3 regions of the Exiguobacterium sp. s40 genome follow, and region 1 is predicted to be linked to each of the others. Evidence: predicted binding sites of a transcription regulator. Region 1 holds the regulator's gene; each other region holds the start of a gene.
The links. The regulator LexA, encoded in region 1, represses DNA repair genes until DNA is damaged. The targets are predictions, from matches to a motif close to CGAACATATGTTCG.
Positions count from the first base shown of each region.

Region 2: the regulator LexA is predicted to act here: its motif matches at 6,678-6,691, upstream of KNP02_RS03035 (Y-family DNA polymerase).
Region 3: the regulator LexA is predicted to act here: its motif matches at 1,507-1,520, upstream of parE (DNA topoisomerase IV subunit B).

Region 1 is NZ_JACSLC010000005.1:59,625-67,553, reverse strand. It holds gene KNP02_RS06220 (ABC transporter ATP-binding protein) at 1-228, opposite strand, end outside; gene KNP02_RS06215 (ABC transporter transmembrane domain-containing protein) at 218-1,972, opposite strand; gene KNP02_RS06210 (YneF family protein) at 2,102-2,332, opposite strand; gene tkt (transketolase) at 2,456-4,447, opposite strand; gene KNP02_RS06200 (DUF896 domain-containing protein) at 4,647-4,880, opposite strand; gene KNP02_RS06195 (YneB family resolvase-like protein) at 4,941-5,585, opposite strand; gene KNP02_RS06190 (hypothetical protein) at 5,658-5,894, opposite strand; gene lexA (transcriptional repressor LexA) at 6,100-6,720, shown strand; gene KNP02_RS06180 (metal-binding protein) at 6,727-7,167, shown strand; gene KNP02_RS06175 (DNA alkylation repair protein) at 7,255-7,929, opposite strand, start outside.
Region 2 is NZ_JACSLC010000002.1:271,780-279,708, reverse strand. It holds gene KNP02_RS03060 (hypothetical protein) at 239-694, shown strand; gene KNP02_RS03055 (proline dehydrogenase family protein) at 762-1,679, opposite strand; gene trhA (PAQR family membrane homeostasis protein TrhA) at 1,838-2,509, opposite strand; gene KNP02_RS03045 (carbon starvation CstA family protein) at 2,605-4,047, opposite strand; gene KNP02_RS03040 (bifunctional 2',3'-cyclic-nucleotide 2'-phosphodiesterase/3'-nucleotidase) at 4,239-6,512, opposite strand; gene KNP02_RS03035 (Y-family DNA polymerase) at 6,711-7,929, shown strand, end outside.
Region 3 is NZ_JACSLC010000005.1:181,663-189,591, forward strand. It holds gene KNP02_RS15080 (GGDEF domain-containing protein) at 1-615, opposite strand, end outside; gene KNP02_RS06795 (CoA-binding protein) at 1,004-1,408, shown strand; gene parE (DNA topoisomerase IV subunit B) at 1,538-3,505, shown strand; gene parC (DNA topoisomerase IV subunit A) at 3,508-5,913, shown strand; gene KNP02_RS06810 (DinB family protein) at 5,979-6,485, opposite strand; gene KNP02_RS06815 (NUDIX hydrolase) at 6,652-7,263, shown strand; gene KNP02_RS06820 (MBL fold metallo-hydrolase) at 7,278-7,929, shown strand, end outside.

The DNA.
Region 1 (7,929 bases):
CACATGCAAGACCAAATAAACAACGAGCAAGGTGACGACCCAGTTTGTCGGATAGACGCCAGGCGTCACGAACTCATCGATGAACACTTTGATTAAGAACGGTCCTGCGAGTTTTGCGCCGGTGGCGAGCAGCAAGAACACAAAAGCGAGTCCGAGCGGACGTGCGTAGCGGTTCGTGTAGGCCAACAGGCGTTTAATGACCGCCCATTCCTGAACGTCATGTTTCATGGTGGCCACCTCCTTCGACAATCGCCTCGAGTTGTTGGCGATCGTACGTGTCTTTGTACCAACCGGGCTCGCGAATCAAGTCCTGATGACGCCCGCGTTGGATGATTCGACCGTCCTCAAGGACGAGAATCTCGTCGGCATGCTCGACCGCAGACAGTCGATGCGCCACGATCAAGCGGGACTGGTCAGGGTTCCCGGTCCGGAAATGCTCGATAATCGCTTCTTCCGTCTTCGCATCGACAGCCGAGAGGGCATCGTCGAGGATCAACACGTCCGCCTCAATCATAAGGGCACGTGCGATTGAAATCCGTTGCTTCTGACCACCCGATAACGTCACACCCCGTTCCCCGACGAGCGTGGCGTATCCTTCCGGCAGCCGCATGATGTCATCATGAACCTCGGCGATTTTGGCCGCCTCCATGATTTCGTCGAGTTTCGCTTCCGGTTTGCCGAATGCGATATTGTTCGCAATCGAATCGCTGAACAAGAAATGATCTTGCGGGACGACAGCGACTTTATCGAGCAGAAGTGATTTTTTCACTTGGCGAATGTTGACACCACCGATTTTGATTGTCCCATCATGTACGTCATACTCTCGTGTCAACAAGCGTACAATCGTCGTCTTACCAGAACCGGTACGGCCGACGAGTCCGAGCGTCCGTCCGCGTTCGAGGCGGAATGTGACGTCTTGCAGGACGGGCGTCTCGTCATAGCGGAACGCACGTATATCCGCTTCAATCTCCGAATGGGCGAGTTTCGTCGCCGCCATCGGGTCATCCTGAATCTCAGGTTTGACGGCGAGCATCCGCTCGATCCGGTCGTAAGACGCTCGCCCTCGTTCGACGATATTGAACAGCCAGCCGAACGCGAGCATCGGCCATGTGAGCAAGCCGAGATAGGCGGTGAAACTAACGATCTGTCCGATGGTCAGCTCTCCTTGTTCAATCAAATACGCCCCATAACCGATCGACAAGATATACGAGAGGCCTACAATCCCGAAGATGGTCGGGTCGTACAAGGCGTCGATTTTCGCGACACGTACGTTTTTCGCCATGACTTCGTCGGATAGCTTCTCGAACGAGTCAACGTCGCGGCCGACTTCCCCGGTCGACTTCAACACCCGGACACCGCTGACGCTCTCTTGGACTTTATCGTTCAGTTCAGAGAACGCCGCTTGGGCGACCCCGAACCGATTATGTAAGAGCTTGCCGTATCGCGTCGTCAACGCGACCATGATCGGCAGCGGCAACAATGCCACGACCGTCAACTTCCAACTGATGGTCGTCACCATCGTGATGATGACGAACGTCCCCATGGTTATGCTGTCGACGAGTGTCAAAATCCCCGCACCCGCCGTCGTCGAGACGGCCTGGACATCGTTTGTCGCATGGGCCATCAAATCCCCGACCCGCGACTTCTTATAAAACCGTTGATCTAAATCGGTGAAATGGCGATAGAGTTGACTCCGCAACATCCGACCGAGGCGAATCGAAGCCCCGAAGATGAAGTATCGCCAGAAGAAACGGGCCACATAGTTCCCGATTCCGACGGCCGCGAGCCCGCCGAGCAACATCCATAATAAATCTGTTCCAAGCGTTCCCCGGTTGATCTCATCGACGATTCGGCCGATGATGCGCGGCGGTATAAGTTCGAGCGACGCGACGAACATGAGTAAGACGATGCCGAGCGCATACGTCCGCCACTCGAGCTTGAAGAACCAAGCTAGTTGTTTGAATACACGAATTGGAAACACCCCCTATGTTGTCTTGAATTCAGACTATTCTATTAGATTAGCGAAAGTTTGTTTGATTGTCTAACAAAAACTGGATGAAAAAAGCACTTTGCGGGCGCAAAGTGCTTCGGTCCATCGAGTTTATTTCTTTTCGTTCTTCATTTGAACGTTCATGGCGCGCATCACTTGGTTGACTTTCTTCTGTGACGGCTTTTGACCCATTTGCATCATCAATGTACGAATCATATCTTCGTTGATCGGTGGGTTCTGTTCGAGGTAGTTCATCATGTATTTACGAGCGATAAAGAAACCGATCGCGATACCCCCGATTAGTGCTGCCACGACAAGAAGAATCCAGAATAATGTACTCAAGGCTTAACCTCCTCTACCATATGAAACATCGTTTTTTACTATACACTATATTACGCTAATTCGCTAGTCGTCTGTAAAAAAAGTGGTGACCCAAAACTCCGGGCCACCACTGATAGTAAGCGATTAAAGTGATTTGACAGCAGCGACGACGTTGTCGACCGACATGCCATATTCTTTCATGAGGAGATCACCAGGGGCAGAGGCGCCGAACTTGTCGATGCCGAGGACTTTTCCGCCGAAACCGATGTACTTGTACCAACCGAGCGTCGCGCCCGCTTCGAGCGAGACACGTTTCGTGATTGACGACGGAAGGACCGATTCTTTGTATTCTGCCGATTGAGCTTCGAACAATTCCCACGAAGGCATCGAAACGACAGCCGCGTTCACGCCTTCAGCAGCGAGTGCTTCGCGTGCTTCGACGAGGACGTGTACTTCAGAACCTGTACCGAGAAGGAGGACGTCTGCCTCGCTTGAGTTGCCCGCGACGACATAGCCACCTTTAGCTGCGTCTTCGATCGACGTGCCTTCGAGTTCTGGCAATGCTTGACGCGTCAAGACGAGAAGTGATGGTGACGTTTTCGTCGTGATTGCTTGCTTCCAAGCCGCGATCGTCTCTTTTCCGTCAGCTGGACGGAGAACAGACAAGTTTGGCATCGCACGGAAGCTCATCAAGTGCTCGACCGGTTCGTGCGTCGGGCCATCTTCGCCGACCGCGATTGAATCGTGCGTCAAGACGAACGTTGATGGGATTCCCATGAGCGCAGCAAGTCGAACTGCCGGGCGAAGGTAATCCGAGAAGACGAAGAACGTCGCGCCGTATGGGAGGACCCCACCGTGGAGCGCCATCCCGTTGACGGCTGCTGCCATCGCGAATTCACGGACTCCGAACCAGATGTTGCGGCCGGCTGGATCTTCATCGAAGTCCGCAGCGCCTTTGATCATCGTGTTGTTTGAGCCGGCGAGGTCAGCCGAGCCTCCGAAGAGAGTCGGAACCGCTTTGGCGATCGCGTTCAATACTTCACCGCTCGTTTGACGAGTCGCTTTTTTCGAACCGATTTCGAACGTCGGCAATTCGCTGTCCCAACCTTCTGGGAGCTCGTTGTTCATCGCACGTTCGAACTGGGCACCAAGTTCAGGGTGTGCTGACTTGTAAGCTTCAACGAGTTCGTTCCAGTCCGCTTCATGCTTCGCGCCTGGCTCAACGACTTTATCGTTGAACAAGTCGTATACTTCGTTCGGTACGTAGAAGTTCTCGCCTTCCCACTTGTAGAACTGCTTCGTGAGTTCAATTTCAGCTTCGCCGAGTGGCGCACCGTGTGATGCCGATTTGCCTGACTTGTTCGGTGAACCAAAGCCGATAACCGTCTTCACTTCGATGAGGGTTGGTTTCGACGTTTCAGCTTTCGCTTCGTCGATCGCTTTCGCGATTGTATCGATATCCGTACCATCTTCGACACGGATCACTTGCCAACCGTAGGCGTTGAAACGATCTTCAACGCTTTCCGAGAACGATTTGTGAAGGTCGCCGTCAAGCGAGATATCATTTGAATCGTAAAGGACGACGAGTTTGCCGAGTTTCAAATGACCAGCGAGCGAAGCAGCTTCTGCCGATACGCCTTCCATCAAGTCACCGTCTCCGCAAATCGCGTATGTGAAGTGGTCAACCACTTTGAACTCATCGCGGTTGTACGTCGCTTCCAAATGTTTCTCTGCCATTGCCATCCCGACAGCCATGGCGATCCCTTGTCCGAGCGGTCCAGTCGTCGCGTCGACACCTGCCGTGTGACGGTACTCTGGATGTCCAGGCGTTTTCGAATCCATTTGGCGGAACGATTTGAGGTCGTCCATTGAGAGATCGTAACCAGATAAGTGAAGAAGCGAGTACAAGAGCATCGAACCGTGTCCCGCTGAAAGGACGAACCGATCACGGTTGAACCAGTTCGGGTTTTTCGGGTTGTGACGCATTTTGTCCGTCCAAAGTGTGAACGCCATCGGAGCCGCACCCATCGGCATACCCGGGTGACCTGAGTTCGCTTTTTGGACCGCATCGATTGAGAGTGTCCGAATCGAGTTAATCGCTAATAATTCTTTAGTAGTTGTTTCCACTAATTTCATCCTCTCTGTTGTTAACAAAGTTTCTACCCGTCATATTTTAGCACACTCATTCGTGTGTCACAACTAATTAATTAGTATAACACATTAAATGGAATCGTTTACTTCCTTTCGTTTGAAAACGCATCAATGAGTCCCCCTGATCAACGTTCGCGTATAACAAACATGCACATCCTATATGAAATAGGATGTGCATTCATGGTCATTCTGAGCGGTAACGTTCCTGCTCATCTTTTAATTTTTCTGGCGTTACGTCGTTTCCTTCCGGATCGACGACCTTCATTCCCATCATTTGTGATTTGAATGATTGGCGGAACGCTTGCAAATATTGTTGGCGCAGCGCTTGCTGCTCATCCATCTCTTGTGGTGACAGACCATCTGTCTTTGCTTTGTTGGCGAGGAAATTGATTCGCTCCAACTGTTCAGGTGCTAGCATCGGGCTCGCCCCCTCTCTACTGAATTTGTCCTTCTACTGTACAAAATCAGCGAGCAGGAATCAAGTTTCTGGTACCGACACGTGCTCCAAGTAGCGCCGGTTCACGGTCGCTTTCGATACCTCATAACCAAAACCGCGGAGGGTGGCGGCAATTTCAGCGAACGTGAGTCCACGTTCACGCAATTGGACGATTTCTTCAATCGGAACTTCGATTCGGCTCCGGCCTCCCTGGTCATGGTGCTGGATATTCCGATGCGGATTAAATCCGTTCGCGACCGCCCGACGCATTCCGCGTGAAATTTTAGCGTTATGGATCTTACGTTGATACTCTTCGACGACACTGACGATCTCGAGCACCATCTTCTCGGCGTCGGAGACGATATATTCATCGGACGACTGCATCGTCAACAAGCGCACGTTATGTTTCATGAGCGTATGCAAGATAGCGATTTTTGCATTTCCCCGTCCGAGACGACTGTCGTCGCTCACGAGCACGGCATCGAGATCGGACGTCGAGACGTGCTCCAATAGATCGAGCAGTCCCGCCCGATTGACCTCATACCCGCTCTCTTGTTCACTGATCACATCGACCACCTCAGCATCAAGACGTCTCGCCATCTGCTTCAACTCGTCCGCCTGACGACTGAGCGACGTCTCTTGGGTGGACTTGTTCGTCGATACGCGACAATAAATGACGACTCGCATCGCGTCACTTCCTTTCTTTCCATTCGCCCTCTACGATACACAGGATGAAGGGATGTTCGCAATCAGAAACGATTATTCGGCGGCGAACCACGTCGTCTTGTCGTCTTTTTCCTCATCCCGTTTAGTGAGAATGTGCGCTTCGAGCGTCTCCGCCTCTTTCAAGGCGACTTCTTCTTCAATACTGTGTTCGACTTTTTGTTCGGTCACGACGACCGCTTCGTTGTCACGAAGCTCTCCGACCGCGAAAAATACGAACATACCGAGTGCCAACATGCCGACTAAGATGATTCCATTGATTGTGTCTCTCATAATCATTGCCTCCTGGGAATAAGAATACACGTTCTCGAGAACGTCTGTTCGTTTATCTGTTCTCATCATAAAACAAGAACTTCTGTTCGGTCAAGCAGAAAAAAACGAACGAATGTTTGTGCGCTCATGTGTTCTTGTGTTAAACTAAACCCATAAAGAATAGGATGCGTTCGCAGGTTATTCGACATAATCGAGGTGAAATCCATTGAAAAAAATGTCAGCAAGACAACAACAGATTCTTGATTTTATAAAAGCCGAGGTCCGGGCGAAAGGGTATCCCCCTTCGGTCCGTGAAATTGGCGAGGCTGTCGGGCTCGCATCGAGCTCGACTGTACACGGTCACTTGGACCGTCTTGAAAAGCGTGGATTGATTCGACGTGATAAGACGAAGCCACGCGCCATCGAGATTTTGGATGAAGAGATGTCCGTCGTCGAAGACCACGATGCCGTCATGTACGTGCCGGTCATCGGGAAAGTCACAGCCGGTACGCCGATCACGGCCATCGAGAACGTGGAAGAACACTTCCCGCTCCCGGCTCACGTCGTCGGTTCCGACAACGTCTACATGCTCTCTGTCTCAGGGGACTCGATGATTAACGCGGGGATCTTGGATGGGGACCGCGTCCTCGTCCGTCAACAGAACACGGCCGACAATGGAGAGATTGTCGTCGCCATGACGGATGAAGGTGAAGCGACCGTGAAGCGGATTTATAAAGAAGCTTCGAAAGTTCGCCTCCAGCCGGAGAACGACGAGCTCGAAGCGATGTATTTCGATAACGTGTCGATTTTAGGGAAGGTCATCGGTGTATACCGCACGATTCACTAATGGCTAATGGCTAGTGGCAAGACACATACCCGTACGAATCTCGTGGCAATCGGTGCTCTTGCGATTGCCACGCCTTTTATTGACATCGATGTTCCGACCGTGTTCCTGCTTGGCGCCCTCATCGGGACGTTCTGGCTCTCCCCGGATCTCGATTTGAAGTCGGACGCCTATTATCGATGGGGACCGCTTCGGGGCTTTTGGCTCCCTTATGTGAAGATTATGCCCCATCGGTCGTTATTCTCGCATTTTCCGCTCTTGAGCGATCTGATCCGGGTCATCTATCTCGGTTTCCCGCTCACGCTTCTGCTCACGGTCACGCCGTATGAGGAAGCTGCCAAATCGTGGCTCGATCTGAACGGGGCAGCATGCTTCTTCGGACTCGTTTTCGCGACGACGCTACATACGACGCTCGACTATGCGTCCACGTTCTTCAAACGTGCGTTTTAACCAGATCGTTATGCTACACACCCAAAAAGGGCAACCCGTCTAAATAGACAGGGTTGCCCTTTTTTGAACCGTTTATTATATAGAAGTTCAACAACTTTTATGCAACATGACATGATTTTCAGCCACTTCTCGTCCATTTACTAACAAGACGACACGATGCTCCCCTGGATAATGCCGACGGGTCGTCAAATCTGACCAGTCGTGCACTCTGGTCGCTGCAAGTCGCGCGCCCCCAGCGACGGTTCTATTCGCTAGCAAGAATGCTTTACGACTCGCTTTCCCGTTGGCCTTTATAAACTCAATCGCGTATTCGATACGAACATAAGCAGCATCCCCTGGACGAATGGACACATCGTACTGAATCTCGCACGCCTCCCTTATGCGGATCACGTTCGGATGTATAGAAATCGATGAGTCGACGGTTAAATTTGTTTCCTGCGTATAACCGAATATCGTTAACGCGTCAGGATGGGCTGACTTGATCAGTGTCCGGCATCCGTGTCTAATGATCCAATCGGTATGAGGATGCTCGCCCTGCCATCGTCGCGAGACTGCGAGTACAGCTTCTGGGTGATCTTTCGAGATATCGTTGAGGTTGTTAGCGACACTTTTTCTCACATATAATGATGGATCTTCTTTTAACAACTCTAAAATCTCCAACACTGGAGCTGGGTCTTCTTTGAACATCAGTAACGATTCCGCCCACGGAAGGCGAGGACGACAACCCTCACTCGCCAAACGCCGAACATGTTCGTTCGGATG
Region 2 (7,929 bases), on a different contig from region 1:
TCAGTTTGCAGCTGAGTCTTCTTTTTATATTCAATGCGTCCTTTCGGCGCCCATGCTTTCAGCAGGCAATCCCGAAGCCTCCTCGCGCCGTTCCCGGCACGGCGGGTTCTTCGCTGGATTGCTTTCCTGCATGAGTCAGGACGCCGACGGACGCATTTCCCTGACACTGAAAACGACCGACACTCTATGTCATCCCCCATGTGTACTAATGCTAACAAGTAAAAATGGAGGCCCGTCGATGACAAGTCAGCATAACGATGAAGAATATGATGAAGACATTTTAGAGTTCGACCCTCACTTTGACCATGATGCCAAGATAGAAGTCAGTTTGAACGAGGCTGGCATCAATTTTGTCGGCAACGCCGAAGGCTATCTTGCCCTCGCGAGAATGTTTACATTTTTAGCGCAAACACATATGTATATTCGTATGGAAGAAAATCCTTCGCCTGACATCAATACTTCCTATGGGTATGGTCCATATCATATGACCGATTACATCCGAGACGCCTTCATTCAAAATAAACAGTATCTGTTTACACCAGGCGCCTTGCAAGATGTGAACCCAGAATACGAGCAAGAGCTTTTCTTTTGGCTGTCTGATCAAACCGGTCCGGATTTTTGGGTAGAAAAAGATGAGGAAGCGTCAAATGCTGAATCGTGGCATAGTTTCTTTAAAAAGCGCGCCTTGAATTGACCACATCAAATAATAGAGAACGCATCAAAAAAAGCACGAACGCCCTCGACGGACGTTCGTGCTATTCTCATTTCTTGACCATCCCTTTTAAAACGAACGCGACGTTCGCCGGACGTTCCGCGAGGCGGCGCATGAAGTAGCCGTACCAGTCACGGCCGTATGGCACGTAGACACGGACTTTATAGCCTTGACGGACGAGCTCGAGTTGACGCTCGACCCGGATGCCGTACAGCATTTGGAACTCGAACTGGTCGAGTGGGATGTTGTTCAGTTTCACATGTTCGATGACCGCATCAATCATATGGTCGTCATGTGTTGCGATAGAGGCGTAGTTCCCGTTCGCCAGATGGAGTTTGACGAGCTTCAAGTAGTTGTGGTCGACGTCTTCTTTCTCCGGGAAAGCGACCGTCGCCGGTTCCTTATAAGCCCCTTTGACGATACGAAGGTTCGGCTTGAGCGGCGCGAGATGATTGATGTCATCTTCCGAGCGGTACAAGTATGACTGGATGACCGTCCCCAGGCCCTCAAAGTCCGCTTTCAATTTCTTGAACAAGTCGAGCGTCTTCTCGCAACGTGCCTCGTCTTCCATATCGATGGCGACGAACACACCGACTTCTTTCGCCGTCGTCAAGATTTGACGCATGTTGTCTTCGATCAACTCGTCCGAGATATCGAATCCGAGCGACGTCAGCTTGAGCGACATGTACGCGTCAAGCTTCTCTTCCGCCATGATTTCGATGGCACGAATGATTTCATCCCGGTTTTCGTTCGCTTCTGCGACCGTCGTGATGAATTCCCCTAAGTGGTCGACCGTGACCGATAATCCTTTCGCGTTTAACTCACGAATCGTCGGCACCGACGTCTTGAAATCTTCCCCCGCCACAAAGCGCGAAGCCCCGAACCGAAGCCCGTATTTTTTAGCCAAACTGTTGAGTGTTTTGTTTTGAGACATGTAGATAAATCCATCGCGCAACACTTTTTCCATCTGATTTTCCCCCTTACGTTTACACCCATCTATCTCTATGACGATGTCTGAAATTATTATGACATACAAACGTCCATTCGTCTGTAATTTTGTAATCGTTTTCACCGATTCATTTCCTTAGATTTAGAAAAAAACAGACGCCCCGTGGGACGTCTATTTTACAGGCTCGTATTCGGTGCCACATAGAGCAAAATACTGAGGAAAACGAGCACACTTCCAGCTAGGACGAACATATGCCAAATCGCGTGGTTGAACGGCAGTTTCTGCCACATGTAAAAGACGATCCCGACCGAATAGGCGATCCCCCCGGCGAGGAGCAACATGAACCCGTTATGACCGAGCGACGCGTACAGCGGACGGATGGCGATGAGACAAATCCAGCCGAGGCCGAGATACGTCACGTTCGATACCCACATGTACTTCCCGGTCGAGAACAGTTTCCAGACGACACCAAGCACGGCGACGCCCCAGACGATGCCGAACAACGTCCAACCGAGCGTCCCTTTGAGCGACACGAGCGCGAACGGCGTATAACTTCCCGCAATGAGTAAGTAAATCCCCGCATGGTCGAACACTTGGAGCACGCGTTTCGCCCGTGGATGCGGAATCGCATGCATGAGTGTCGAGAACAGGTACAGTAAAATCATCGATACCCCGAACACGCTCACGGCGATGACGTTACCTGTGCTTCCCGTCTCGGTTGCCGTCATGACAAGCAGTACGAGCGCGACGATGCTGAAGATGACCCCGAGGCCATGGGTGATGGCGCTCGCAATCTCTTCCCCGAGCGTGTCGGCATGGAGCATGTCTTTTAGCTTCTCTTGATCCATTCAGGTCCCACCTTTCAAATCTATTCCTCTAGTATGGTCATTTCCCGATTTTGTTGCAAACAAAAACATGGGCCGAAGCGACCCATGTCTGTGGATTATGCGACTTCCTTCACCGGGACGTCACATTCCATATTTTGTGCCCGCATCGCTTTGGCGCGTATGTGGAACAAGACGAGCAGCGTGATCGTCCCGATCGTGGCGATGACGTACGGGATGACCCCATCCATCTTGAAGCCGATCGGTGCCGTCAAAATGTAGAACCAGACGGCGTACAACATGAACGTCCCCGGGATGAGCGCGATGTAATGGTTGCGCCCTTTGATGTAAAGGTACATCGCCCCGACGAACAAGGCGATGACCGCCGTCGTCTGGTTGGCCCAGTTGAAGTATTGCCAGAGCATCTGGAAGTCCATGTTCGTGAGCACGTATGAGATCGCGAAGAGCGGGAGCGCGATCCACAGGCGTGACGAGAACTTCTTCTGCGCGACTTTCATATAGTCGGCGATGATCATCCGAGCGCTACGGAACGCCGTGTCGCCCGATGTGATCGGCAAGACGATGACACCGAGGATGGCGAGCGTGCCGCCGATGCTGCCGAGCATGAGCGTCGCCACTTCTTGGACGACAAGTGCCGGCGTACCGGTTTGAATCAATCCGAGCAATTCGCCTGGCTCGAAGATGGCCATGGCGGCCCCGGCCCAAATCATGGCGATGACCGCTTCGACAATCATCATGCCGTAGAAGATTTCACGGCCGTTGCTCTCTTTCATCGTCGTCCGCGAGATGATCGGCGACTGCGTGGCGTGGAAACCAGACAACGCTCCACACGAGATCGTGAAGAAGAGGAGTGGCCAAATCGGCAAGCCATCCGGATGCATGTTCGTGAGTGTCATCTCTGGAATCTTGTAGCCTTGCGCGAACAGGCTGACGGCGATCCCGATGGCGCTGATCATGAGAAGCGCCCCAAAGAACGGGTAGATGCGCCCGATGATCTTATCGACCGGGAGCAATGTCGCCAAGATGTAGTAGGCGAACACGGCGAAGATGACGATCGTGAGCGTCGTCGCGTTGCCGTCGAACAAGTTGTTGATCATGTTACTCGGCGACGTGACGAACACCGTCCCGACCAAGAGCAAAAGAAGCAGGGCGAACCCGTTGACGACGTGGCGGAGCGAGCGGCCGAGGAACTTCTCGGCGAGTTGCGGCAAGTGAGCCCCGTTGTTCCGAAGTGAGATCATGCCCGTCAAATAGTCGTGCACAGCGCCCGCGAAAATCGATCCGAAGACGATCCACAGGAACGCGACCGGTCCGTAGAGCGCCCCCATGATTGGGCCAAAGATCGGGCCGACTCCGGCGATGTTCAACAGTTGAATCATCGAGTTCCGTTTTTTCCCCATCGGCACGTAGTCGATGCCGTCCTGTGACGCGTAGGCAGGTGTCGTCCGCTCTTCCTTGATACCGAACGTCTTCTCGACGTAGCTGCCGTACACTTTGTACCCGACGAATAGAATCGCCAAGGCAATAAAGAATGTAATCATGTGTGCTGTCCCCTTTTGAACGTATGTAGCCGGTCCCCACCGGCCCCGAAAAAATGAATCCTGTTGTTTTACACATATAATGTAAACGCTTACGTGATTGATTATACAGCAGATTCCCTTTTTTCGTAAGAGGTTTCGTTCACTTTTTTGACACAAAATAAAGCCCTCAAAACTGAGGGCTTGTTCATTGATTAACGAAGGGCCGGGGCACCGACATGACCGGCTCCAACCACTTTCGTCTCTTCTTTCATTTGACCAAAGAGTTCACTGACGATCGTCACCGTTTGGCGAAGCTTGAGCGGTTTCGTCACGAGCGTATACGCACCGTCTTTGTCCGCTTTCGCTGTCGCGAGCACTTTGTCGCCATCTTTCAACGTGACGTTGGCGTTCGGTGTCGTCGTCCCTGTCACCGCTTTCGCACCTGGTTTGATCGTGTTCACCGTGAGGGCGAGTTCGACTGCCGCTTGATCGAGTTCGATCGTGTATGTGCGGAACAAGCGATTCGCCGCATCCGGACGTGTCGTCTCGGTCGCTTCGATGCCTTCATACAGGTCGACGTACTGTTTGCCGGCATCGGCCGTCTCGAACTTCGCTGTCCGTTTCGCATCAGCGACGATCTTCCAGTTGTCATCCGCTTTGTATTCGAGCTTGCCTGAGACGATATAGTCCGAGATGACGTTCCGTGTCTCATACGCCGAACGGTAAACGATGTTCTTCCCGCCACCGAGTCCCGGGAACGATGTCGAGCCAGCGCGATAGTTGTTCGTCGCGACGAGGAACTCTTGGTCGAGTGTGATCGGCTTGCCGTTGTACTTCACGTTCTTGATGCGGTTTGCATCTTTGTTTTCCGGAATCAATTTCCCGCCCGCATCGAACTTGGCTGGACCCGTCACGTCAATCTCATACGTGAGGCCGTCAAGAATATCGAAGTTGTAGCTGCGGAACTCCAAGTTGAGCAATTCATCGTTCGTATCCGAGACTTGTTTGTAAGCCCCAGCTGACATCTCGAGCCAGTCCATCACGTCCGCGCCTGTCACTTTGACAACTTCGAGCGTGTTCGGGAAGACGTATAGGTCGGCTACGTTTTTCAATGCGATCGAGCCTTTCGGGATGTTCGTGTAATAGCTGGCGTCCGTCAACTGACGGTTACCCGCTTTGAATGGTGCCCCGGCTGAAAGGATAGGGAGCTCTTTATACGCCGCAAGCTCCGGGTTCGTCGCGAGTTCTTTCTCGACGTACCATTTCTGCGCGTTCGTCACGAACTGGACCGACGCGTCGTCACGGACGAGCGCGAAGTAGCTTTGGATGTCGTCTTGAATCTCACCGACCGGGCGGTTGATGTATTCGATCGTCGCCTTATGGTCCGCGTCGATGAGCGAGGCGATCGTCGGGTCGACCGGTGTGTCCGCCTTGACTGTATCGAGTTTCGCGTGCGCGTCGAGCACGTTCCACTTGCCGTCGACGAGCTCGAGGTCGAGGTCGATGACACCGAGGTCTTTCCCTTGGTTGTTCGCCATGACGACCGGCTTGCCGTTGATTGTCCCTTTGTTCATATCCACATTCGGGAATGAAGTGAACATGCCATTCGCGTCTGGGAAACGGCCGTGCTGGTGACCGGTCATGATCATGTCGAGCCCTTCGATTTTCGTGAGCGCGTAGCCGACGTTCTCTTCCCCATCTGACTGTTCTTCCGCAAGTGCCGCACTTTCCCCGATCCCTGAGTGCGCGAGTGCGACGACGACGTCCGCACCTTGCTCTTTCAATTTGGCGACGGCCGCTTTTGCTGCCGGTACCATATCATCTGCCGTCACCTTGCCTTGGAGATTCCCTGAATCCCACGACATGATTTTTGGCGGCACGACACCGAAGACACCGACTTTGATTGTATGTGTCTCGCCGTCCCCGTCGACGACTTGACGTTCAATGATTTGGACTTCTTGTCCGTCTTCATTGTATTTCGAGACGATCGGCTCGCCTGACAAGTCCTTCACGTTCGAGTTGACGAAGCGAAGCTTTCCTTTCGACCCTTGCATCGCGTCATACAAGAACTGGAGCCCAAAGTTAAACTCGTGGTTCCCGAGTGTGACGGCGTCGAACTCGAGCGCCGACATCGCTTGATACATCGGATGCTCGAACGCGCCTGGTGCTTTTTGATGTTGCTCGCGGACGTAATCCCCGAACGGCGTCCCTTGAAGCGTATCCCCGTTATCGAATAGGAACGTGTTCGACTTTCCGGCGTCCGTGCGATGTTGCTGAATCAACGTCGCGACTTTCGTCAACCCGATCGTGTTATCGATTTTGTCCTGGAAGTAATCGTAGTTCGTGATATTCGTATGTAAGTCCGTCGTCTCCAAGAAGCGGAGCTTTACAACGTCTTCTGACGCGAGCACGTTCGGTGCGTGGAGCGGTAACGTCGCCGGTAATACGAGCGCTGTCGCAATCGTCCATTTTAAAGCTGTTCTCATATCCATTTCCCCTTTTTCCAAAAATGTCCCAACATCTTTTACTATATCATCAGCTTGTAAACGCAACCATTACTTTTTGTAAATTAATTCTCAAATGTTCTATCCAATATTTTTTTCAATTTCTATTTGAGACGGCGTGAGACCGTGATACGATGAGAAAAAAACAGAACGTTTGTTCGTAAAAAAGGAGAGGTGGCTATGCGACGTCGGATTTTTTGTATCGACAGCGTCTCGTTCTACGCCAGTTGCGAGTGCGCCGCCCGCAAGTTGAACCCGTACAAGACAAAGCTCGTCGTCTTATCGAATTTACAGGACCACGGCGCCCTCGTCCTCGCCGCGACGCCGCCGATGAAGAAGCTCGGCATCAAGACCGGCTCTAGACGGTTCCACATCGACCGACTGCCGTGGCACGAGCGGCGGCACGTCATCTACGCCGAGGCCCGGATGAGCCATTATTTGAACGTGTCCGTGCAAATCGTCCACATCTTGCACCAGTTCGCGCCCCCGGAGGCGATCCGTGTCTACTCGGTCGACGAGACGCTCGTCGATTTGACGGGAACGGAGCGGCTGTTCGGGAACGATGCGCACGTCGCCCGCCTCATCCGCTCGACCGTCTTCCGCTATACTGGCATCCCGGTCACGATCGGCATCGGTCCGAACAACGTCCTCGCCAAGCTCGTCCTCGACCTGCATGGGAAGAAGACAGGTGTCGCCAGCTGTTTCCTCCACGACGTCGAGAAGTTGATCCACCCGGCCCCGATCGGCAAGATGTGGGGCGTCGGGGCGAAGATGGAAGTCCATCTCCGGCGGCTCGGCATCGAGACGATCGGTGACCTCGCCCGCTATCCGCTCGAGACGCTCCATGAGAAGTTCGGCGTCATCGGCGCCGAGCTGTGGCATCACGCCTGGGGCATCGATGAATCGCCGACGATCCTCCCGCCGAGCTCCCTGTTCGGGGCGAAACGGCAGCGGCCCCGGACGATTGGCCACGGCATCACGCTCATGAAGGACTATGCGACGTACGCGGCCATCCGGCTCGTCCTGCAGGCGATTGCGGTCGAGGTCGGGATGCGGACCCGGCAGGCCGGTCTCGTCGGCGGGAGCGTCCATCTTGGCGTCCGCTACACCCGGACGAGCGAGCGGCGCGGGTTCAGCAAACAAAAAAAGCTCGCCCGCTTCACAGCGGACGAGCGCGAGTTCTTGCCGGTGTTGTTGACGCTTTTCCTCGACGCGTGGGACGAGACGGAGGCGGTCCGTTACGTCTCGGTCGCCCTCGGCAAGCTCGAGCCAAGGAGCGATCACGTTCAGCTCTCCTTCTTCGAGGACGAGTGGGCCCGGGCGCGCCGGTTCGACTTCCTCGACCTCGTCGATCGCTTGAACGTCCGCTTCGGGCGCGGCACGATCCGTCCGGCATCGA
Region 3 (7,929 bases), 120 kb from region 1:
TCCGGTCGTACGATTATAGAGACCGGTCAGACCGTCCCGCGAGGCGAGGGTATGTAGCCGTTCGTTCGTCTGTTCGAGTTCGGACGTCACCTCGACGACCGCCCCTTCGAAGATGAATGACAGCCCGGCGATCAAGGCGATGGTCGCGAGTAAACACGTCACCCCGATGACTTGCTCGAGGGTCGGGCCGAGCGGCGATGTCCCGTCCGTCACGTTCACATATAAATAGCCATAGATTCCCATGGCGAGCATCGTCGAGGCGATTCGGATGGCCCGGCTCACGTTCGGCATGAAGAACACGCCATAGGCGACCGTGAGGATGAAGTAGTGGACGTTCGCGCCCCAGCCGAGGACGATTGTCGAGATGATGGCGTTATAGACGACCTCGACGAAGAGACCAATGAAGAACGTCCGATAATATCGTTTATGTACAAAATAAAAAGACAATGTGTAATAAAGAACGCTGAGTACGTTCGACCAGGCAAGGACGGTTACGTCAAGTCGCCAAAACGTGATCAAGAACACGACATGGATGAGCCAAGCGAACACGTTCCCATAAAAAGTGATGCGGTAATTATATAGTGTACCGCGACGTTCCTTATAGGCTGTTCCCACGCGAACACCTCCTTTTTTTCAGTATACCGAACCCATCCTCATTTGCCCATGCCTATCCAACAATCGATTAAAACCGACACGCACAAACGCCTCAACAATCGATTAAAACCGACGCGCACAAACGCCTTTAAATAGTGCATATAATTGCGTGAAATAGATATTTCACGCAACGTTCGTTCACACGTCATTTCCATCCGAGACACACATCGACCTGCGAACCAGAAAAATAATTTCATATATAACGGTTTACATAATAAGTTATGGTGAACCAATTGATTTGTTTTAAAAATTTGAAAGAGTTACAGTTATATGATAAAAGAAAATAAAGCTTGAAACGGTGATTCAGGTAAAGGTACACTGAGAACGTAAACAAAAGGGGGATTTCAGGATGGACGATCAACGTTTGAAACAATGGCTCACCGAAGCGAAGACGATCGCTGTCGTCGGCGTGTCAGCGAACCCGAACAAGACCGCGAACCAAATCGCAGACTATCTGCTGTTGCAAGGTTACACGGTCATCCCTGTCAATCCGACGCTCGAGACGTGGAACGGACGCAAAGTCTATCCGACGGTCGAGAGCATCCCGGGGCGCGTCGATATCGTCGACGTCTTCCGACGCAATGAGTATTTGGCCGGTGTGGCCGAAGATGCCGTCCGACATGGGGATGTCGGTCTCGTCTTCAACCAGCTCGGGCTCACCAGCCCGGACGCCGAGCGGATCGCTCGCGATGCCGGACTCGACTACATCGAAAATCGATGCATCTATGTCGAGCACGCCCGCCTTCTCGGTTAAGACCTACCTCCTTGGTAGGTCTCCTTTTTTTCACGAGCCCCGCTCGCGGAGGGAGGCTTGCCAGAATCCAAAAACAGCTATACAATAGGATAGAAAAACGAACGTGTGTTCGAAATTGAGGTGACGAAGATGTCAACAGACTTATTTAATTACAATGAAGACGCCATCCAGGTGCTCGAAGGACTGACTGCTGTCCGGAAACGTCCGGGGATGTATATCGGTTCGACCGACCATCGCGGCTTGCACCATCTCGTCTATGAGATCGTCGATAACGCGATCGATGAGGCGCTCGCCGGATTCGGTGGCCAAATCGACGTGACCATCCATAAAGATGACGCGATCACGGTACGCGACTACGGGCGTGGTATGCCGACCGGGATGCACGCCTCCGGGAAACCAACGCCAGAGGTCATCTTCACGGTCCTCCACGCCGGCGGTAAGTTCGGCCAAGGTGGCTACAAGACGTCAGGTGGACTCCACGGGGTCGGCGCCTCGGTCGTGAACGCACTCTCGAGCAAGGTCCTCGTCACGATTTATCGCGACGGCAAAGTGTTCGAGCAGACGTTTGCCGACGGTGGGATTCCGCAGACGACGCTCCTTGAGACCGGAAAGACGCGTCAGACGGGGACGAGCGTCTACTTCAAACCGGACGCCTCGATCTTCTCGACGACGACATATAACTACGACACGCTCGCCGAACGGCTCCGTGAATCGGCATTCCTGTTAAAAGGATTGACGATCACGTTGACGGACGAGCGTTCGGATAAAGAAGAGACGTTCCATTACGAGGAAGGGATTGCCGAGTTCGTCCAATATTTGAACGACGACAAGGCGACGCTCCATCCGATCGTCTACTTCGAAGGGACGGAGAACGATATCGAGCTAGAGCTCGCCTTCCAGTTCACGGACGCCTATTCTGAGAACGTCCTCTCGTTCGTCAACAACGTCCGGACTCGTGACGGCGGCACACACGAGGTCGGCGCCAAGACGGCGATGACCCGCATCGTGAATGAATACGCCCGTAAGAACGGATTGTTGAAAGAAAAAGACAAGAACCTCGACGGCGGTGACGTCCGCGAAGGCTTGACGCTCATCGTCTCGGTACGGATCCCGGAAGAATTCCTCCAGTTCGAGGGGCAGACGAAATCGAAACTCGGTTCGCCCGAGGCACGTACGAGCGCTGATGGTGTCATGGCCAAACAACTGACGATTTTCCTCGAGGAGAACCCGCAGATGGCGACGATGCTCATCAAGAAGGCGATCCGCGCCGCCCAGGCCCGCGAAGCCGCCCGGAAAGCCCGGGAAGAGGCGCGCAACGGCAAGAAGAAGAAACGTTCGAGCATCTTGAACGGAAAACTGACGCCGGCGACGTCGAAAAACGCCGCCAAGAACGAACTGTTCCTCGTCGAGGGTGACTCGGCCGGCGGTTCGGCTAAACAGGGTCGTGACCGGACATTCCAGGCCATCCTGCCGCTGCGCGGGAAGGTCATCAACTCGGAGAAGTCGAAACTCCAGGACATCATGAAGAATGAGGAAATCAATACGATCATCCACGCGATCGGTGCCGGGGTCGGCCATGACTTCGACCTTGAGGACTGCAATTTCGACAAAATCATCATCATGACTGATGCCGATACGGACGGGGCCCACATCCAAGTGCTCCTGTTGACGTTCTTCTTCCGTTATATGCGCCCGCTCGTCGAGGCCGGCAAAGTGTTCGTCGCCTTGCCACCGCTTTATCGCATCTCGAAAGGGAAAGGCAAGTCGGAACAGTTCGAGTACGCTTGGGACGAAGAGGCGCTCGAAAAACTTGTCAAAGTGTACAAGAAGGGCTATATCCTCCAGCGCTATAAAGGTCTCGGTGAGATGAACGCCGACCAGCTATGGGAGACGACGATGAACCCGGATACACGGACGCTCATCCGTGTCACGGTCGACGACGCTGCCGTCGCCGACAAGCGCGTCTCGGTGCTCATGGGAGACAATGTCGCCCATCGTAGGGAGTGGATCGAGGAGAACGTCGCCTTCGGCCTCCAGGAAGATGATTCAATCATCGCCAATGAACACGTGACTAAAGCGATTGAGGAAGTGATGTAACGATGTCGACGATTCAACACATTTTAAACTTGTCGCTCGAGCAGGTCGTCGGTGACCGCTTCGGGCGTTACTCGAAATATATCATCCAGGACCGGGCCCTCCCGGACGCGCGCGACGGGCTCAAACCCGTTCAGCGCCGAATCCTGTATGCGATGCACCATGAAGGCAACACGAACGAGAAACCGTACCGCAAATCGGCCAAGACGGTCGGTAACGTCATCGGTAACTATCACCCGCACGGTGACAGTTCCGTCTATGAGGCGATGGTACGCCTATCGCAGGACTGGAAGTTGCGTTACCCGCTCATCGACATGCACGGGAACAACGGCTCGATGGACGGCGACTCGGCCGCCGCGATGCGGTATACCGAGGCCCGTCTGTCGAAGATTGCCGGCGTCATGCTGACGTCGATCTCGAAGAACACGGTCGACTATACGCCGAACTTCGACGATTCGACCGAAGAGCCGCTCGTCTTACCGTCACTCCTCCCGAATTTGCTCATGAACGGGACGACGGGAATCTCTGCCGGTTATGCGACCGAGATTCCGCCGCATAACTTGACCGAGGTGCTCAATCTCGCCATCGCCCGCCTGAAAGGTGAGGTCGAGACGACGAATGACGCATTCCGTTATATGCAAGGGCCGGACTTCCCGTCTGGCGGGATCGTCATGGGCAAAGACGGCATCTTGAAGGCGTTCGAGACCGGCAAAGGCAAGGTCATCATCCGTGCCAAATCGGTCATCGAGCCACTTAAGGGCGGCCGTGAACAAATCACCATCACCGAACTCCCGTATGAGGTGAACAAGGCGAACCTCGTCAAGAAGATGGAAGAGCTCCGTCTCGACCGCAAAGTCGAAGGTGTCGCCGAAGTCCGTGACGAGACCGACCGGACCGGCGTCCGCGTCGTCATCGAATTGAAGAAGGAAGCCGATGCGGAAGGTGTGCTCCATTTCTTCTTGAAGCATACCGATCTGCAGCTCGCCTACAACTACAACATGGTCTCCATCGTCAACCGGACACCGAAACAGATGGGACTCTTGTCGATCATCGACGCGTACTTGAAGCACGTCGAAGAAGTCGTCACCCGTCGCACGACGTTCGAGCTCGATCAGGCAAAGAAACGCGCCGAGATTGTCGACGCGCTCGAACAGGCCATCTCGGTCCTTGACGAGACGCTCGAACTCATTCGTTCGGCCAAAGACAAGTCCGAGGCGAAACAGAAGCTCATGGAGCGGTTCTCGTTCACGGACCGTCAAGCCGAAGCGGTCGTCATGCTCCAACTGTATCGGTTGACGAACACGGATATCGTCGAGCTCCAAAAAGAGGCGAAGGCGCTCCAAAAAGAGATTGCTCGCCTCGCCAACATCTTGAACGTCGACGCGACGAAACGGAAGCTCATCTCGAAAGAGTTGACCGCACTCCGTGACGAGTTCGGCGACGTACGGCGCTCGGTCATCGAGTCCGAGGTCGAAGAGTTGAAACTGAAGACAGAGGTCATGATCGCCGTCGAAGAGACGATGGTGTTCGTCAGCCGCGACGGTTACGTCAAACGTTCATCGATGCGCTCATATGGCGCCTCGAGCGACGAGATGCCGGAGATGAAGCAGAAAGACCGTCCCGTCCTCGTCACCCAGGCGATGACGACGGACCACTTGCTCGTCTGGACGAACAAAGGCAGTTACTTGCTCATCCCGGTCCATCAGATTCCAGAGTCGAAATGGAAAGACGCCGGTCAGCATGTCGCCAACCTTGTGCCGATTGAAGGCGAACAAGTCGTCTCGGCCGATGTCGTCTCGACGTTCGAGACCGACGCGCATTGCCTGTTCGTCACGCGTGAAGGCATGGTCAAACGGACGCCGCTCCGTGACTATGACGCCCAACGCAAGTCGAAAGCGCTCATGGCGCTCAAGTTAAAAGGTGACGACGAGGTCGTCTTCGCGGGCATCAGTGACGGTCCAGGACAACTGTTCCTCGTCTCTGAGCGCGGCTATGGCCTCTGGTTCAAAGAAGACGACGTTCCGGTCGTCGGCCAACGTGCCGCCGGCGTCAAAGCGATGAACTTGAAAGATGGCGATGTGGTCGCCGATGCCTTTGCCTTCTTCACACCGCCGCTGTTCGTCCTCGTGACGCAACGTGGAGCGGTCAAGAAGATGAAGCTCGAGGATCAGTTCGACTGCACGAACCGCAACTTGCGCGGGACGATGCTCATCCGCGAAGTCAAATCGAAACCGCACCAGATTCGTCGTGTGCTCCCGGTGCATGACGATGAAACGCTCCACATCATTGGGAAAGAGAAAGCGAAGACGGTCAAGACGAAGCAATTGACGCTCTTGGACCGCTACGCCAACGGCTCATTCGTGTTTGATGAAGAGACGTTCGGTGAGATTGAGGACGTGTACCTCGATTGAGATCGAACTAAAGAAAACCCTGTACCAGAGACGATTGTCTTTGATACAGGGTTTTTCTTATGGATTCAAAGCTCCGCCTTTATCAGATAGCGCTCCAAATCGGCCTGTTGGCGCAAATGATGACAGCTATGCATCTCGATGAGGTCGTACCATTCCTGGGCGTTCAGCCAACCGAAACCGCCATGTCGGGCTTTGACGTCAGGGTTTGCCGCGCGGGCGAGCGGTTCAAGGCGGTTCAAGCGTGCAGATAACTCGTCGATTCGTCCTTCGAGCGTCTCGCGCTTGTCCGTGTTGTTCGGGGGTTGGTTCATCTCATCAGGTAAGCGGATTTTGACCGGTGGGAAACCACCCATCCGGAACAATCGTTCACCGAACTCGGTCTTCCCGAGCGGTTGTTCTTCAGTGGAAGCGAGACACCGGTCAATCTCGTCCGCATATTCCTCGGCCACCACGATGATATGGTCGTACATCTGTCCGATTGACCAGACGTCTGCTGCTGCCTGATAACGGAGCTGCCGCTCGGTATAGCCGTCCAAGTCTGCTTTGAACTGGGATAACAGTGAAATCGGCATGTCCAACCTCCTTCGATTTGATTCTCTATCCAGTATAACACGGGGGCATCAGCTGATTTTTTCAACTCCATGTCACATTAGTTTCTCTTAGGAGCGGGTATTTCTAAAAGGAACAACGATCCCTTTTGGCGAATGGGACAGGAGGACAAATCATGGGGGGATACGTATGTCACAGTGGCTCGATTGGGCCAAGCGGCTACAGGCGCTGTCACAGGCTGGCTTGACGTTTACGAAAGACGAGTTCGATCGAGAACGTTACCTCGAACTCCAACGAATCGCGACCGAGATGTTCGAGCAACAATCTAATCTTGCTTTGCATGAAATCACCGAATTGACCCACGTCGATGGTTATCCGACACCGAAGCTCGACGTCCGAGGCGTCGTCTTCAAGGATGACGCAGTGTTACTCGTCAAGGAAAGGTCAGACGGACTTTGGACGCTTCCGGGTGGCTTTTGTGAGATCGGACTGTCCCCGGCAGAGAACATCATCAAAGAGATCGAGGAAGAGGCCGGTTTCGACGTCGCACCGATTCGGCTGCTTGCCTTGTTCGATATGCATCATCACGACCATCCGCCGTTGTCGCAGCATTACTATAAACTGTTTATCGAATGCGAGTTGATTGGTGGAGAGGCGCAAATTAGTCATGAGACGAGCGAGGTTGCGTTCTTTACACGAGACACCTTACCACCTTTGTCACTTGCGCGGAACACGCGAGAGCAACTCTATATGTGTTTTGAGGCCCGTTGGCAAGAAGATTGGACCACGTTATTCGATTAAGGGGAGGGGATTCCATGAAAGTCACACGTTTTGATCACGTCCATCAACTGACGTTTTTCGCACCCATCTTACCAATCAACGTCCAACTGATTGAACGTGAGCTCGGGCTTGTCTTGATCGATACAGGGCTCGCGCAGAACGCGGAATCGATTTTAGCGTATATCGAGACGTTCGAACGCCCGCTTCTCGCTATCTTGTTGACGCATGCCCATGGAGATCATGTCGGCGGTGTCGATACGATTTTGAAAGCCCATCCTCATGCCGAGCTGTACGTCTCGAGGCGCGACGCCCGTCTCCTTGAAGGGGACCGGACGACTGACTCGGACGAGCGGGCTCTCAAACTGAAGGGTTCTCTCCCGAAAATCCACTCCTTGCCGGATAAATTGCTTGACCCAGGTGAGCGGCTGTTCGGCTTACGGGTCTATCCGGCAGCGGGTCATACCCCTGGTTCGATTGCTTTTTTCGATGAGAAAGAGCGGATTTTGTTTGCGGGAGATGCATTTCAGACGCGTGGGGGAGTCGCCGTGGCAGGGGACGTCCGTCCGTTGTTCCCGCTGCCGGGTATCGCGACATGGGATAAGCGTGCAGCGTTAGAGCATGCGGAGAAGTTGCTCGATCTCGCACCGCAACGTACGTTCGTCGGCCATGGACAACCAGTCGCCGGGA